Regions from separate parts of the Nocardia sp. CA-136227 genome, predicted to be linked through region 3. Evidence: riboswitches for the same ligand, from Rfam matches in the RefSeq annotation. Region 3 holds a riboswitch; each other region holds the start of a gene.
What was found. A riboswitch is a leader RNA that binds a small molecule or an ion and turns the genes downstream of it on or off. The one in region 3 is predicted to bind magnesium.

Region 1 (4,387 bases), 2.1 Mb from region 3:
CGCGCCCGCTTGACCGCCGCTGGGCGCAGCGCCTTCGACGGGCACATCGCGGCATTGCGCGAGATCGTGGCGGGCGCGACCGCGCCCGGCGAGCCGCTCGGGTAGGCGGGCGCGGTTGGTCAGGTGCGGGCCGGGCGGCGGGCGGCCTGTTCGCCGTGCGCGGGGCGGCGCTGCTGGGGCTGTTCGGGGCGCGCCTGGCGGCGCTGGGGCTCCTCGGCGCGAGCCGGACGGCGCGGCGGTTCCTCGGTCCGCGACTGGCGGCGCGTCGGCTGCTCGGCCGCGCGCCACTGGTGATGCTCGGCGAGTTCGTAGTGCTCGGCCTCAGGATGCTCGGGCCCGCCGTTGCGGTCGGCCATGGCGCGCGCCGACCACCGGATGGCGTAGGCGACCCAGAAGCAGGGCAATGAGGCGGCCAGGAAGATCGCTCCCGCGGCGAGCAATCCGGAGCCGACGCCGAGCACCAGCAACTCCCAGCGCGGGTAACAGGTGGCGGTGCCGGTGCAGTCGCCATAGGTCCGCTGGCCGTACTCCCAGGCGAACAGGCCCACGCCCGAGCCGACGGTCGATGCGAGCAGGAAGTTGGCGATGTACCAGCAGCGCACCAGTTTTCGGGCGAAGATGAGCGCGCCGAGCTGTCCGGAACCGAGACTGTCCGCGATATCGTCCCCGACGCCGAGATGTCGGCCCCAGCCCGACGGCTCGATGGGCTCGGCTACGTCGGAGTTACTGGCATACCGGCTTGCGGTCATCCTGGACGATCCTTCTGCTCCTCGAACAGTCCACCGGCACAGGTTGATTCGCAATGCCTACCCGACTGAATCCGAACTGGGTCGATCATTGCAGCGTCTCGGCATTCGCGTCGTCCTTGTGGCGGAATCGGCGCTTATGAGACGGCGTCGCCGGGCCGGGATCGGGGTCGGCCCGGCGACGCCGGGGTTCGCGGCGCCCGCTGCGCGGCGGGGACGCGGGAGGCGAGTCTCGGGGAAGAGGACTCGCGCGGTGTCCGATCGCCGGTGGGTGTCTGCGCTTCGTCACCCGGGCGATTCGGACAATCGGAACGTTAGCGATGTAGTAGCTGAATTGCGCTGCGAGCAAGCGAATTAGGGGATTGTTAGGGGAACCCCCGCCTTTCGGCCTCGATCCTGGACAGCCGACTGATTGCCGGAGATCGCGAATTGCGTTGGCGGGGTTACCGGTTCGCACCGAGTAGTCCCGATACGCGCATGTCGGGGGTGCTGAACCCGGACACTTGCCTCTATGCGCCAATGGCGTCGCAGTTTTCTCATTCATCCCGTTCATCTGGGGAGATGATCGACAATGATCCGCTCACGCACCTCGGCCGTGTCCGTGTTCGCCACCTGTAGCGCCGCGGCCGCGGCGCTCGTGCTCGCCGCGCCCGACGCGTCGGCCTACGTCAGCAGCGTGACCATCGCGACCGGTACCAGCATCGGCGGCGGCTACGGCACCAACTGCGCCTACACGGTCACCGTCAACGGCAGCCCCAACGAGTACGTGTGGCTCTACGACAGCGCCTCGGCGACGTTCAGTCCGCAGCAGTTCAGCCTGGGTAGCGGCGGCACCGCCACCTCGAGCTGGACGCCGACCTCCACGGGCACCCATTACGTGCAGGCCTGGACCTACAACGGCTCGCAGTGGGCGGTGGTCACGGTCGGCACCGGCATCAACCTCGGCAGCGCGTGCGTGGTCACCAAGTGAGCCGGTCCGGGGCCGGGTGTGCGCTCACACCCGGGCCCGGGCATTACTCTTGACCCGGTGCAGACCGAGCAGCCTCCCGCCGAGGAGCCCCGCATCTGGGGCGGAACGACCCTCACCGAACGCCGTGAGGCGCGCCGCACCGCGCTGCTCGAGGCCGCACTGGACCTGATCGGCGAATCCGGGGCGGGCGCGGTCACCATGCGCGCGGTGTGCCGGCGCGCCACGCTGACCGACCGCTACTTCTACGAATCCTTCGCCAGCCGCGACGAACTGCTCGACGTGCTGTATCGCCAGATCGCCGACGAGTTCCTGGATCCGATGACGGCGTTCGCGGTCGCCGATGATCGCGATCGGGATCGCGCGCTGTCGGAAGCGCTGGTGGACAAGGTGCTGCAGGATCCGCGCAAGTCACGGCTGTTCCTGGTGGAGCCGTATTCGTCGACGGGGCTGGGGCAGACCACGATCGCGGTGATGCCCGCGTTCACCCGCCTGATCCAGGATCACCTGTTCGCCCACATCGACGATCCGGTGCGGCGGCGGCTGGCCGCGGTCACCATGGCCAGCGGTAATGCGGGCATGTTCTCGGCGTGGCTCAATGGCACGCTGCGCGCCACGCGCGATCAGATCGTGGACCATCTGGTGGCGACCATCGACGCCTATCGCGGCATGTATCGCTGACTCTCCCACCGGCCCGGTTGCGGCGTGGATGCGGGCGACCGCGGTCACATCGGGTTGCGAGGCGCGGCGCGGAGGTGTTTACTCGCTGACGCAAGGTGCCGTCGTTAGCTGAGGCTCCTTCACGGATACAGGCCGGCGATCCCGAACGTCGAGAGACGCCCCGGATCAGGACAGGCTTCCCCGAGCTAAGGGGATGCCCCGACCGGCTCCCGCCCTGGTGGCGGGTTACGCCGTGGAGTGCTGAAGGTCTTACGAGGGGTGGTACCCGTGCCGGCGATTCCCCGCCGGTCCCACTCCCCCGGCATGTACGCGACCTGGTGGTCGCGCTGCGCCTGTGTGTCGAGGAGGTGGTGGTCGTGCCCGATGGACCGGACCGAGTTCCGTTAGCCAATCGTTCACCAGGCGACACTCCATTAATCCTCCGGCCGCTGCCGCACACCCGGTAGCGTCCGACTTCGAGTGCGCCGTCATCCGCTGGGAGATCGAGATGACCACCTGGGAAATGCTGCTCCGCCTGGCCACCGGTGTCGGGTTGGGCGCGATCATCGGATTCGAGCGCCAGTTCCGGGCTCGCATGGCCGGGCTGCGCACCAACGCACTGGTCGCCGCCGGTGCGACCCTGTTCGTGCTGCTGTCCGCGCACGGCTTCAACGGCGCCACCGCCGACCCGACTCGCGTTGCGGCGCAGATTGTTTCGGGTATCGGCTTCCTGGGCGCGGGCGTGATCCTGCGCGACGGGTTCAATATCCGCGGCCTCAATACCGCTGCCACGCTGTGGTGTTCGGCCGCGGTCGGCGCGCTGGCGGGTGCGGGCATGTACTCGACGGCCGCGGCGGGCACGGTCGCGGTGGTGGTGGTCAATACCGCGCTGCGCACGGTCGCCCGGTCGGTGGATCGTCCGCTCGCCGACGGCACCGACGCGCAGGACGCTCTGTACGCCTTCCACGCCGACACCGACGACGCGCACGAGGCACAGGTGCGGGCGTTGCTGGTGCAGTCGTTGACGCGCACCGACTTCCGGCTGGTGTCCATCTCCAGTCATGACACGTCCCCGGGGCGGGTGCAGGTGCGGGCCGAGCTCACCGGCGATCGTCGCGACGATCGCCAGATGGAGTCCGCGGTGAGCCGTCTGAGTCTGGAGCCGTCGGTGACCAGCGTCGGCTGGCGCACGGTGCCGCGGCCGGTGGAAGCCGAGCAGTGAGCTCAATCGAATTCGACAGTGTCCCGACGCGGGATTCATCTTGTCGTACAGGAGGTTCGGCACCCATCGGGCCAAACCAGAAACCGGAGGTTCTCTTTCCCCTTCCAACATATAGCGCACCCGGGGGCTTGCCGCAAGGCCGGGGGCATGCCGCAGAATCGCTGCTCGTAGTCGATCAACCGCGGAAAACAGGAGTGTGGATTGCGAGTCATGGACACCGATGTGATCATCGTCGGCGCCGGCCCGACCGGGCTGATGCTGGCCGGTGAACTGCGCCTGGCCGGAGTACGGCCGCTGGTGCTGGAGCGGCATCCGCAACTCTGGGATGTGCCGAAGGCCAGTGGGATCGGTGGCCGGATTCTGGATTTGCTGCGGTATCGCGGATTGCTGGATCGGTTCGAGGCCGCCAGCGCCGATCCGTATCCGCCGTTGCGGTTGCCGTTCGGCGGGATGCACATGGACTTCACGCGGATGGCGGAAGCGCCGATGAAGGTGCTGCCGATGGCACAGATGGAGATCGAACGACTGCTCGCTGAACGCGCCGGCGAATTGCGGGCGGAGATCCGGCGTGGGCATCGGGTGGACGTGGTGCGGCAGGACGATGAGACGGTGACCGCGGAGGTGACCGGGCCGGACGGGGCGTACACGGTGACGGCGCGGTATCTGGTCGCTTGCGATGGTGGGCGCAGCCGTATTCGCGAGATGGCGGGAATCGTTTTCTCCGGCACCACTTATCCGGAGGTCGTGCGGCTGGCTCAGGTGTCGGTGGGCGACGGCGTGACCGTGTACGAG
Region 2 (4,387 bases), 2.9 Mb from region 3:
GACCGGAACCCACACGATGGTGGAGACCACCAGCAGCACTGTCACGCGGCCGAGACTGGCCAGCCCCATCAGCGAGGTCGGCCCGAATTCGGCCAGGCCCACTGTTCTTTCGAAGTAGGAGGCGAGTGCCCAGGTGCCCCAGGCGAGCGCGGCGAAGAGCAGTCCGAAGAAGAACACATCACCGATGCGGCTGCCCGCGCGGTCGTCGTAGGCGGAGCGGGTGCTGCGCCCGAAGACGCGCATGAGGCGATCGACTCGCTCGCCGACCGGCCGTAGCACCCGAGCCAGCCGGCCCGGGACCGTGCTACGCCGCAGCAGGTCGAGCACCAGACTCCGTGGGGCCTGCGCACTTTCGGTGTGCTCCACCCGGAATCGCTCCGACCACGCCGTGAGTGGCCGCCAGAACGCCACGTTCACCAAGACGATGGTGAGCACCATGACCAGCGCACCCACTATGAGGTTGCCGACCTGGGCCTCGGAGGTGGCCGCCGCGATGAAGCTACCCATGCCGGGCAGCGCCTCGTCCCGGCCGGATACCGTGATGACCTCCGAGGCCGCGAGCATGAACCACGCGCCGCCGAAGCTCATCATGCCGTTCCAGATCATCGGCACCATGGCCGTCGGCACCTCCAGCTGCCACAGCCGCTGCCAGCGGGTGAGCCGCATCATGCGGGCCGCGTCATCCAGCTCCCGGGGCATATTGCGCAACGCCTGGTAATAGGCGAAGGTCATGTTCCAGGCCTGCGCGGTGAAGATGGCGAAGATACACGCCGCCTCCGCGCCCAGATACGAGCCGTCGAACAGGCCCACGAACGCGGTGACCGTGATCGAGACCAGCGCCAGCACCGGTACCGACTGCAGCACGTCGAGCGCCGGGATGAACACCTTCTCGGCCCGCCGCGAGCGCGCCGCCCACTGGCCCACGATCAGTGTGAAGAGGATGGACGCCACCAGGCCGATGAACATGCGCAGCGTGGTGCGGGCCGCGTAATAGGGCAGGTTCGCGGGATCCGTTGATGCGGTCTCGGTTCCGGTATCCGGCGTCCAGGGCACCGACATGTCCCGAAACAGCCGCAGCACCAGCAGGATCAGCAGCACGCCCGCGCCGATGATCAGGTAGTCCACCGCTCGGAGCCGGCCGCGTGCCCGCGGTATCTCGGGAGTCGTCTTGGGGCGGTCCGGAATTGCCAATTCAAGAGTCATAGCTGTTCACCTCGCTCCGAGGGGCTTCGTCGCAACTCAGTTGGTCGATTCGGCGGCGACCGCGGGCGGTGCGGTCATGACGTTGAAGGCGTGCACGGCCGAGGCCAGCACCGCCGGTACGCCGACGAGCAGGTTGAAAACCACGACGCCGATCCCGGCCCCGGCCACCGCGCCCTCCAGACAGCCGGTGATGGCGCCGGGAATCGCCAACGTGCCCAACGTCAATGCGCCGACCGCGAGACCCTGGCCCGCGCCCAGCAGGACGCAGCCCAGCGGCGCGCCGATGACGGCACCCAGCAGCGTGCCCACCGCCAGGGCCACGGTGAGCTCGTTGTTGACGTTCTGGAAGACGGTATTCATCCGATCCTCGAAGCTGTCGGGATCGGCAATCTGCTGTGCCGCAGGGTCTTCGGCTTGTGCCTCCGCGACGGCGTGCAGCTCCGCGGCGATTCGTCGTTCCTCGGCGCTGACCGGTCGGGCCCGATCCGGGTTCGGGGTGAGGGTGGCGCTGTCGCCGTCGATGCGGGCGTCGATCGGGTACGTCGTGTCCTGCTTGGTGATGGTCAGCGGGATCGCCCCCACCACCACGCCCTGCGGATCGAGGATCTGCAGCTGGTCGGTGGTGGTTCGGAACGTGCCGAGGTCGGTGTGCAGCACCACCGATCGGTCCACGATCCGGGCGTCGCCGGATACGGCCTGAACGTTCACAGCGTCGGCGAGCCGGACGTCCGGTCCGGGTGCCGTGGCCGAAGCGGCGGCCGGGGCGACCAGTCCGGCGGCGGTCAGCGCCGCGGTGGCGAATGCAAGCAAGCGAATTCTCATCGGGATGTTTCCCCTCGGGATACCGCTGCCCGCATCGGTTTCCGGGCAGCATCGAATACCGTCGAGCACGGTGGTGCCGACGGGTCGGATATGCGAATCTCCGAATTCATTCGTGAAATGTGCACGCGAATAATCCGGTGCCGCGTAGGCGGCATCGTGATATCGGAGAATTATGTGCGTCGAGATATCGACGCGGTGTTGGTGTGCTGGCTAGCGGCCCGGACCGAGGTGGAGGGGCCGGCCCGGAGATCCCGGGTCATCATCGGGTGCCATCTTGCTACCCGACCTCCTCACTGGTAGAACGCGATTCGTCAACGCACGCGGGGAGGTCGCCCGGAACTCTCGGGGCGGACGCACACCCCTCTCGTCAGAGTTTTGGCACTGCACGACGTGTTCCGAATCGGAAAGCCACTTTGGATTACCCCTTGATCCGGAGAAATCTGTCCTAACCTTGGGCGTCTCTCGACGTCGTCAGATCAGTGGCCTATGTTCGTGCAGGAGCCTCGCCTATCGAGGTGCAACAGGGAACCTAGTTAAAGACTCGCTAAAAGTCAAAGCCGCTATTCGCATATCGGCGAGCCCTGTGTCACATCGGCGCGCCGGACCGTCGATCGGACATTTCAGATGTGTCGGCGACGCTGGTCGGCGTGGTGAGATCCCTGTTCGAGCGGGAGGACCGCGTCCATGGCCGCGCCATCCATGGCCGCACCACCTCCGACTGGATCGACACCGCGGTCGACACCGGCGGCCAAGCCGGCGCGGCTGACCACCAAACAACCCGTCCTGACCGTGCCGATCCGGCGCGGGCTGAACGTACGTACCGCGCAGACCGAACCGGCCAGTGCGCCCAGCAGCCGGAACCTGGTGCGGTACAGAACGTCCTCAACTGCCGAATGCCGAGTGGCGTATACCCGTGAGGCGGTATATTGCGAAGCGCAACTGTTTCACATCAAGTATCGGGGAATACTCATGCGTCGTACCCTTGCCCTCGTCGTGCTCACCGCCGCGGTCCTCACCGCCGGAACGGGTTTGGCCGCAGCCGAATCGCCGTCGACCGGTTCGGCCTCGGGTTCGGCCGGGACTGTCGCCACTGTTCTCTGCGCGGTGGTCAAGATCTCGGCCTGCTCGATCTCGGTTCCTGAAAACAACCTGCCGGTCTCGACGCCCGAGAACACAGTGCGGTAAATGACGCCAGCGGAAGGATCGCCGATTGCTCAGTCCGGCGGTGGTGGGGTGGGCACCGGATCGAGCGGCCGACTGATGCACTGAAATCCGCATTCCCCGCTGATCGAACCGGCCAACGCGGGGCGTTGGCGACTGGAATCTGTTGCGGCGCAGAACTTCCGCCCATGCCGATGGTGGACGGTTAGAGCCGTTGTCAGCTGCCTAGCGGGCGGCGAGACCGGCTGCGACCCGAACGGCCTGCCTTCGTTGTGCCGCCTGCGACATCGGGCGAGCGCCATTGGTGAGGCTATTGGCCGGCGCTGGGCGTATCTGAATTGCCGCCGATCCTGCTTGTACCCGCGATGTCCTCCGAACAGGTTGGGGCTCCGCGACTTCGGAGTCACCATGATTTCTCCACACTTTGTCACCGGATCGCGCACAACTGGCCGATATAGTGGCCGCGTGTCTGCTCGTGGTACATCGTGGAATCGCTTGAACCGTCTCGCGTACCTATTGCAGGTCATTGCTGTCGGCGCCCTGGCTGTAGCGTGGCTGGCGATCGGGCTCGGACTGTTCTCGAGGTCGGGAGTAGATCTCGAAGCGGGTGACCGATTCGCCGCCAACCCCACGGTCTATTGGCCGTACCTGTTTGTGATCAGCCCGCTGCTGTTCGTCACTGGCCTTTTCGGGCTGTTGCCATACCCGTTCGCTCCTGGCGGCACCATCGCGGGTGGAATTGTTGCCAGTTTTTTCGCTCAATGGGTGGGAACCGAGCTGTACTTGTCCGACCTCAAGCCAGAGCTACCCGGACGCCTCGAAACGAGCTTCGGTGCTGCGTGTTTCGCAGTTGCCGTAGCGTTCACGGCAGCGATCGTGCACGTGTACAGCACCCGATCCGGTCGGACGCGTGTCGCTTCGATTCGAGGCGGAGCAGGGCTGGTAATTGCCATTCTCGTCAGTGCCTGGGTCACGATTCCGCCCCTGATGGCGGGCAGTGGCGCCCCGTCCGGTGTCCTGGCTGGGCTCGTCGCCGATGCCTACTGCGGCAGGAAAGTGTCGGACTGGATGGACGAGGGACAGGCGGCGATCTATACGGGCGACGGGACACAGTGGTTGCCGGTGAAGGCTGCGCCGGACAACAGGTTCGGGGTCCTGGTCACTCTGCGTGACGGCATGGGCAGCGTCGAAACCACCCCGC
Region 3 (4,387 bases):
CGCCAGGACACTGTCACGCGTTCCCCCGGACCGGTACTCGATTGGAGCTTCCTCGTGCCCCACACCGCAGAAACCGCCACCGCCTACGTCGTCACCGCCGTAGAGGCCAAGGGCACCGCCACCCGGCACGACTTCGATATCAAGTCCATCGTGAGCACCACCCACAGCCTCACCGAGAGCTGGGATTTCCACACCGTGGACCCGAACATGTTCTGGAACATCGTCGCCACGTTCCTCGAGCACTGAGGCCGGTTCCCGCGCGCGTCAGATGCCGTCGACCGAGAGCGTCGCGTTCATCAGATTCATGGCCGCCGCGCACGGATCGGGCCGCGCGGTGTGATCGCGGTTTCGCACCCACCAGGTGACGGTACCGGTGTCGGCCACCGTCACCGCGCAACCACCCGGGTCCGCCGGATCCCGCCAGTACATGCCGCCGAAGTTCCGCACCACGAGCCGCTCCACGCGGTATCCGAACCGGTCGGCGATCCGCACCTCCCGCGCGAGCGTGTCGTCCCGCAGCCAGGCATAGGTGATGTCGACCGCGCCGCCACCGGGATTCGTGGCGGTCCAGTCGCACACCGTGGGCTCGCTCTGCCGCCGCATCCCGGTGACGCCGATGGCGGCGGCCAGCTTCTGATCCTCCAGTGGGCCACAGCCCGCCAGCAGGTTCGGATCGGCCGCCGGGCGGGCGTCGGCCTGCCGATCGCTGTGCGAACACCCGGACAGGGCGGCGATCAGCAAGGCCGCCACCGTGATTCGCACCCCCGGGCGCGCCATCAGCCCTGTCCCGCCTGCGTCAGGGTGGCCGCGGCCAGCTGCTCGATGCCCTGGCAGGCGCGTGCGCTCGACCGTTCGGACCAGTCGATGAAGTCGGTGTCGCCGAATGCCACTGCGACCTCGCAGGATTGCGCGCCCCGCCATTCGATGCCCGGCTGCCCGGCGATCCGGACGGTGGCGGGACTGCCGGTGGTGACCTGGTCGCGGCGGTCCTGCAGCGAGCTGCCCCGGAACCAGTGGAAGGTGACGGCGTAGTCGCCGCCCGTGGCGGGCTGCCAGGCGCAGCCGATCGGATTGGCCGAAATCCGTTGCACACCGGCCGATCCCGTGGCATCGACCACCTCGGCGTCGGACACGCCGCCGCACAGGCCGATGGTGTCGGGAGACGGTGCGGCCGCCTTGGGCGCGGCCGTCGGGGTCGCCGCGGCCCGCTGGTCCGAGGAGTTCCCGCACCCCGCGACCGCGAGCCCGATCAAGGCGATCCCCACCGCCGCGCGCATCGCTCTCGTCACGCGGACCAGACTAGGCGAATCGGCCCGATCGTGCGCGGACACACTTTGACAATTCATCGGGGCCTTACTACGTTCGATAACGCACCTCGATAGGCGAGGCTCCTGCACGAACACAGGCCACTGATCTCACGACGTCGAGAGACGCCCAAGGTTAGGACAGATTTCCCCGGATTAAGGGGTAATCCAAAGTGGCTTTCCGATTCGGAACACGTCGTGCAGTGCCGAAGCTCTGACGAGAGGGGTGTGCGTCCTCCCCGGATTCCCCGGGTCGATCTCCCTCGTGTGCGCTGATGAATCCGCGTATGAGCTGTATGAGGAGGTGCCGGTCGGATGACAGCTGATGACGACCCCGGACCTCCTGTCGCGCACTCGTAATTCCCCGATATTCGGCGACGCCACCATCACCCTTTCGCGTGATTCGGCGTGCGCCTATTTCCGCGCGCCCTTTTTCGATTAGATGCGGATTCATCCAATGACGCTCCAGATCACCATTCCCAACCGTCCCGAAACAGGGCAGCCGATGCCGCGTCCGCGAAATCGGCTGCGCGCCGTCGACTTTCTGGTACTCGGCATGGCCGTGTTCCTGATCGCCGTGGCGCTGCGGCTGTTCCGCGATATGTCGGTGCCGTGGACGCCGGGCTCCGGACCGGAAGCGGTGTCGACCGATCCCCGGGAACTGCCGTACTACGCGGCGCGCACCACGCTGCGGATGTTCCTGGGGCTGGCGGCCTCGATCCTGTTCACGATGGTCGTCGGCCAGTGGGCAGCGCATTCGCGGCGGGCGGAGAAGGTGCTGGTCCCGATGGTGGACGTACTGCAATCGGTGCCGGTGCTGGCGCTGGTCTCCATCACGGTGACCGCGTTCGTGGCGCTGTTCCGCGGCTCCTTCCTGGGCGCGGAGGCGGTGTGCGTGTTCGCCATCTTCACCGCGATGGCCTGGAACATGACCTTCGCCTACTACCAGGCCGTGCGCACCCTGCCGCGGGAGCTCGACGACGCAGCCCGCATGCTGCGGCTCACCCGCTGGCAGCGGTTGTGGCAGCTGGAGGTGCCGGCCGCCATGGTGCCGTTGATCTGGAACGGGATGATGAGCTTCGGCGGCGCGTGGTTCATGCTCGCCGCGTCCGAGGTCATCACCGTGTCCGGGCGGGAAGAGGCGCTGCCGGGCATGGGCAGCTTCATCGCGGCGGCCACCTCGCAGGGGCAGATGTCGCGACTGCTGCTGGGCGCGCTGGTCATGGTGGCCACCATCGTCGTCGTGAACGTGCTGTTCTGGCGGCCGCTCACGGCGTGGTCGGAGCGGTTCCGGGTGGAGCACACCGAAAGCGCCGAAGTACCACGCAGTCTCGTGCTGGACCTGCTGCGGCGCAGCACCGTGCCCGGGCGGCTGGCTCGCGTGAGCCGACCGGTCGGCGAGGGGATCGATCGCGTCATGCGAGTCTTCGGGCGCAGCACCCGGTCCGCCTACGACGACCGTCCCGGCAGCCGGGCCGGGGACGTGGTCTTCTTCGCGCTGCTGCTGGCGGCGCTGGCCTGGGGCACCTGGACCCTGGCCGCCTACTTCGAAAGGACCGTCGGGCTGGCCGAATTCGGGCCCGCCACGCTCATGGGCCTGGCGAGTCTGAGCCGGGTGATCGTGCTGCTAGTGGTATCCACCGTGGTGTGGGTGCCGGTCGGGGTGTGGATCGGGCTGAACCCGCGCGTGTGCCGGTTCGCGCAGCCGGTGGTGCAGGTGCTGGCCAGTTTCCCAGCACAGTTCCTGTTCATCTTCGTGATCGCGGCGCTCACCTGGACCGGCGTCTCGCTGAATATCGGCGGCATCGTGCTGATGGCGCTGGGCGCGCAGTGGTACGTGCTGTTCAACGTGATCGCCGCGGCCGGGCAGATCCCGACCGATCTGCGTGAGGCCATGGACGATCTCGGCGTGCACGGGTGGCTGCGGTGGAAGTCGTTGATCCTGCCCGCGATCGCCCCCGGCTATGTGGTCGGCGCGATCACCGCGTTCGGCGGGGCCTGGAACGCCACGCTGGTCGGCGAGGTGGTCGAGGCGGGCGGCACCCATCTGGAGGCGTACGGGCTGGGCGCGTACATCACCAATGCCACCGCGACGGACCTGTTTCCGAAGGTGCTGCTGGGCACCGTGGTGATGAGCGTCGTCACCGTGACCATCAACCGGCTGGTGTGGCGGCGACTGCAGCGCCGGGCCGAACAGCGTTTCTCGTTGAGCTGAAACAGTTTTCGAAAGGAGGACAGTCATGTCCGCCCCCATCATCATAGGACTCGATCAGTCCGCGCGGCGGGCGCGGGCGCGGCGTTTGCCTTCGTGCATGGCCTGCACCCGCGCCACCGGGATGGTGTGGCCCTCGGCGATGAGATCCGCCGGGAGCGTTTGCGGTTCGGGCATGGCCTCGGCCCACGGATCGCGGTCGCCGAGGATGGCGGCGGCGGTGCGCACGGTGAAATCGCGCGGATCGATCTCCGGCAGGTCGGCCCAGCTGACCGGGAACGACACCGTCGCGCCCGGCCGCACCCGCGGGCTGTACACCGACACCACCGTCGCCCCGCCCGCCTGGGTGGAGTCCAGGAAAACCCTGCCGCCCCGGTCTTCTCGAATGAAGGCCGTGGTGGCCAGGTCCGGGTCGAGCCGTTCGGCGCGCGCCGCGATGGCCCGGGTGGCGGCCGCCGCGTCCTCGATATCGACCCCCGCCCGCACCGGCACGAAGATGTGCACCCCCTTGGACCCGCTGGTCTTCACCGCCCCCGCCAGCCCGTCGTCGGCCAGCGCCCGCCGGATCAGCTCGGCCGCGGCCACCGCCTGCGAGAACGGCTGTCCCGGTTCGGGATCGATATCCAGCACGAGATGGGTTGGCCCACCGGAATAGTCGACCAGGTCCTCCGCGAGCAGCAGTGTCACGTGGTACTCCACCGCCCGCTGGTTCCCGAACCACAACAGTGTCCGCACGTCATCGCACAAGGCGTACGACACTTCCCGTTTCGAGCTCCCCGCCCACAAGGTCTTCCGCCGCACCCACTCCGGCGTGTACTTCGGCAGGTTCTTCTGCATGAACGGCTCCTGCCCCGGCCGCACCCGCACCACC

Region 1: linked by a shared signal. The riboswitch ahead of ACQP06_RS17265 (MgtC/SapB family protein) and the one ahead of ACQP06_RS27175 (ABC transporter permease) in region 3 are both predicted to bind magnesium.
Region 2: linked by a shared signal. The riboswitch ahead of ACQP06_RS13625 (hypothetical protein) and the one ahead of ACQP06_RS27175 (ABC transporter permease) in region 3 are both predicted to bind magnesium.

What each region holds. Positions count from the first base shown of each region.
Region 1 covers NZ_CP192081.1:3,766,772-3,771,158, reverse strand. The annotation lists gene ACQP06_RS17285 (transcriptional regulator) at 1-105, shown strand, start outside; gene ACQP06_RS17280 (hypothetical protein) at 120-749, opposite strand; gene ACQP06_RS17275 (hypothetical protein) at 1,318-1,716, shown strand; gene ACQP06_RS17270 (TetR/AcrR family transcriptional regulator) at 1,774-2,394, shown strand; M-box (ykoK) riboswitch at 2,488-2,661, shown strand; gene ACQP06_RS17265 (MgtC/SapB family protein) at 2,882-3,595, shown strand; gene ACQP06_RS17260 (FAD-dependent monooxygenase) at 3,806-4,387, shown strand, end outside.
Region 2 covers NZ_CP192081.1:2,986,080-2,990,466, forward strand. The annotation lists gene ACQP06_RS13620 (ABC transporter permease) at 1-1,203, opposite strand, end outside; gene ACQP06_RS13625 (hypothetical protein) at 1,240-2,013, opposite strand; M-box (ykoK) riboswitch at 2,378-2,547, opposite strand; gene ACQP06_RS13630 (hypothetical protein) at 2,710-3,210, shown strand; gene ACQP06_RS13635 (hypothetical protein) at 3,652-4,387, shown strand, end outside.
Region 3 covers NZ_CP192081.1:5,871,435-5,875,821, forward strand. The annotation lists gene ACQP06_RS27160 (hypothetical protein) at 55-246, shown strand; gene ACQP06_RS27165 (DUF3558 family protein) at 265-777, opposite strand; gene ACQP06_RS27170 (DUF3558 family protein) at 777-1,289, opposite strand; M-box (ykoK) riboswitch at 1,368-1,537, shown strand; gene ACQP06_RS27175 (ABC transporter permease) at 1,762-3,519, shown strand; gene ACQP06_RS27180 (DNA polymerase domain-containing protein) at 3,574-4,387, opposite strand, start outside.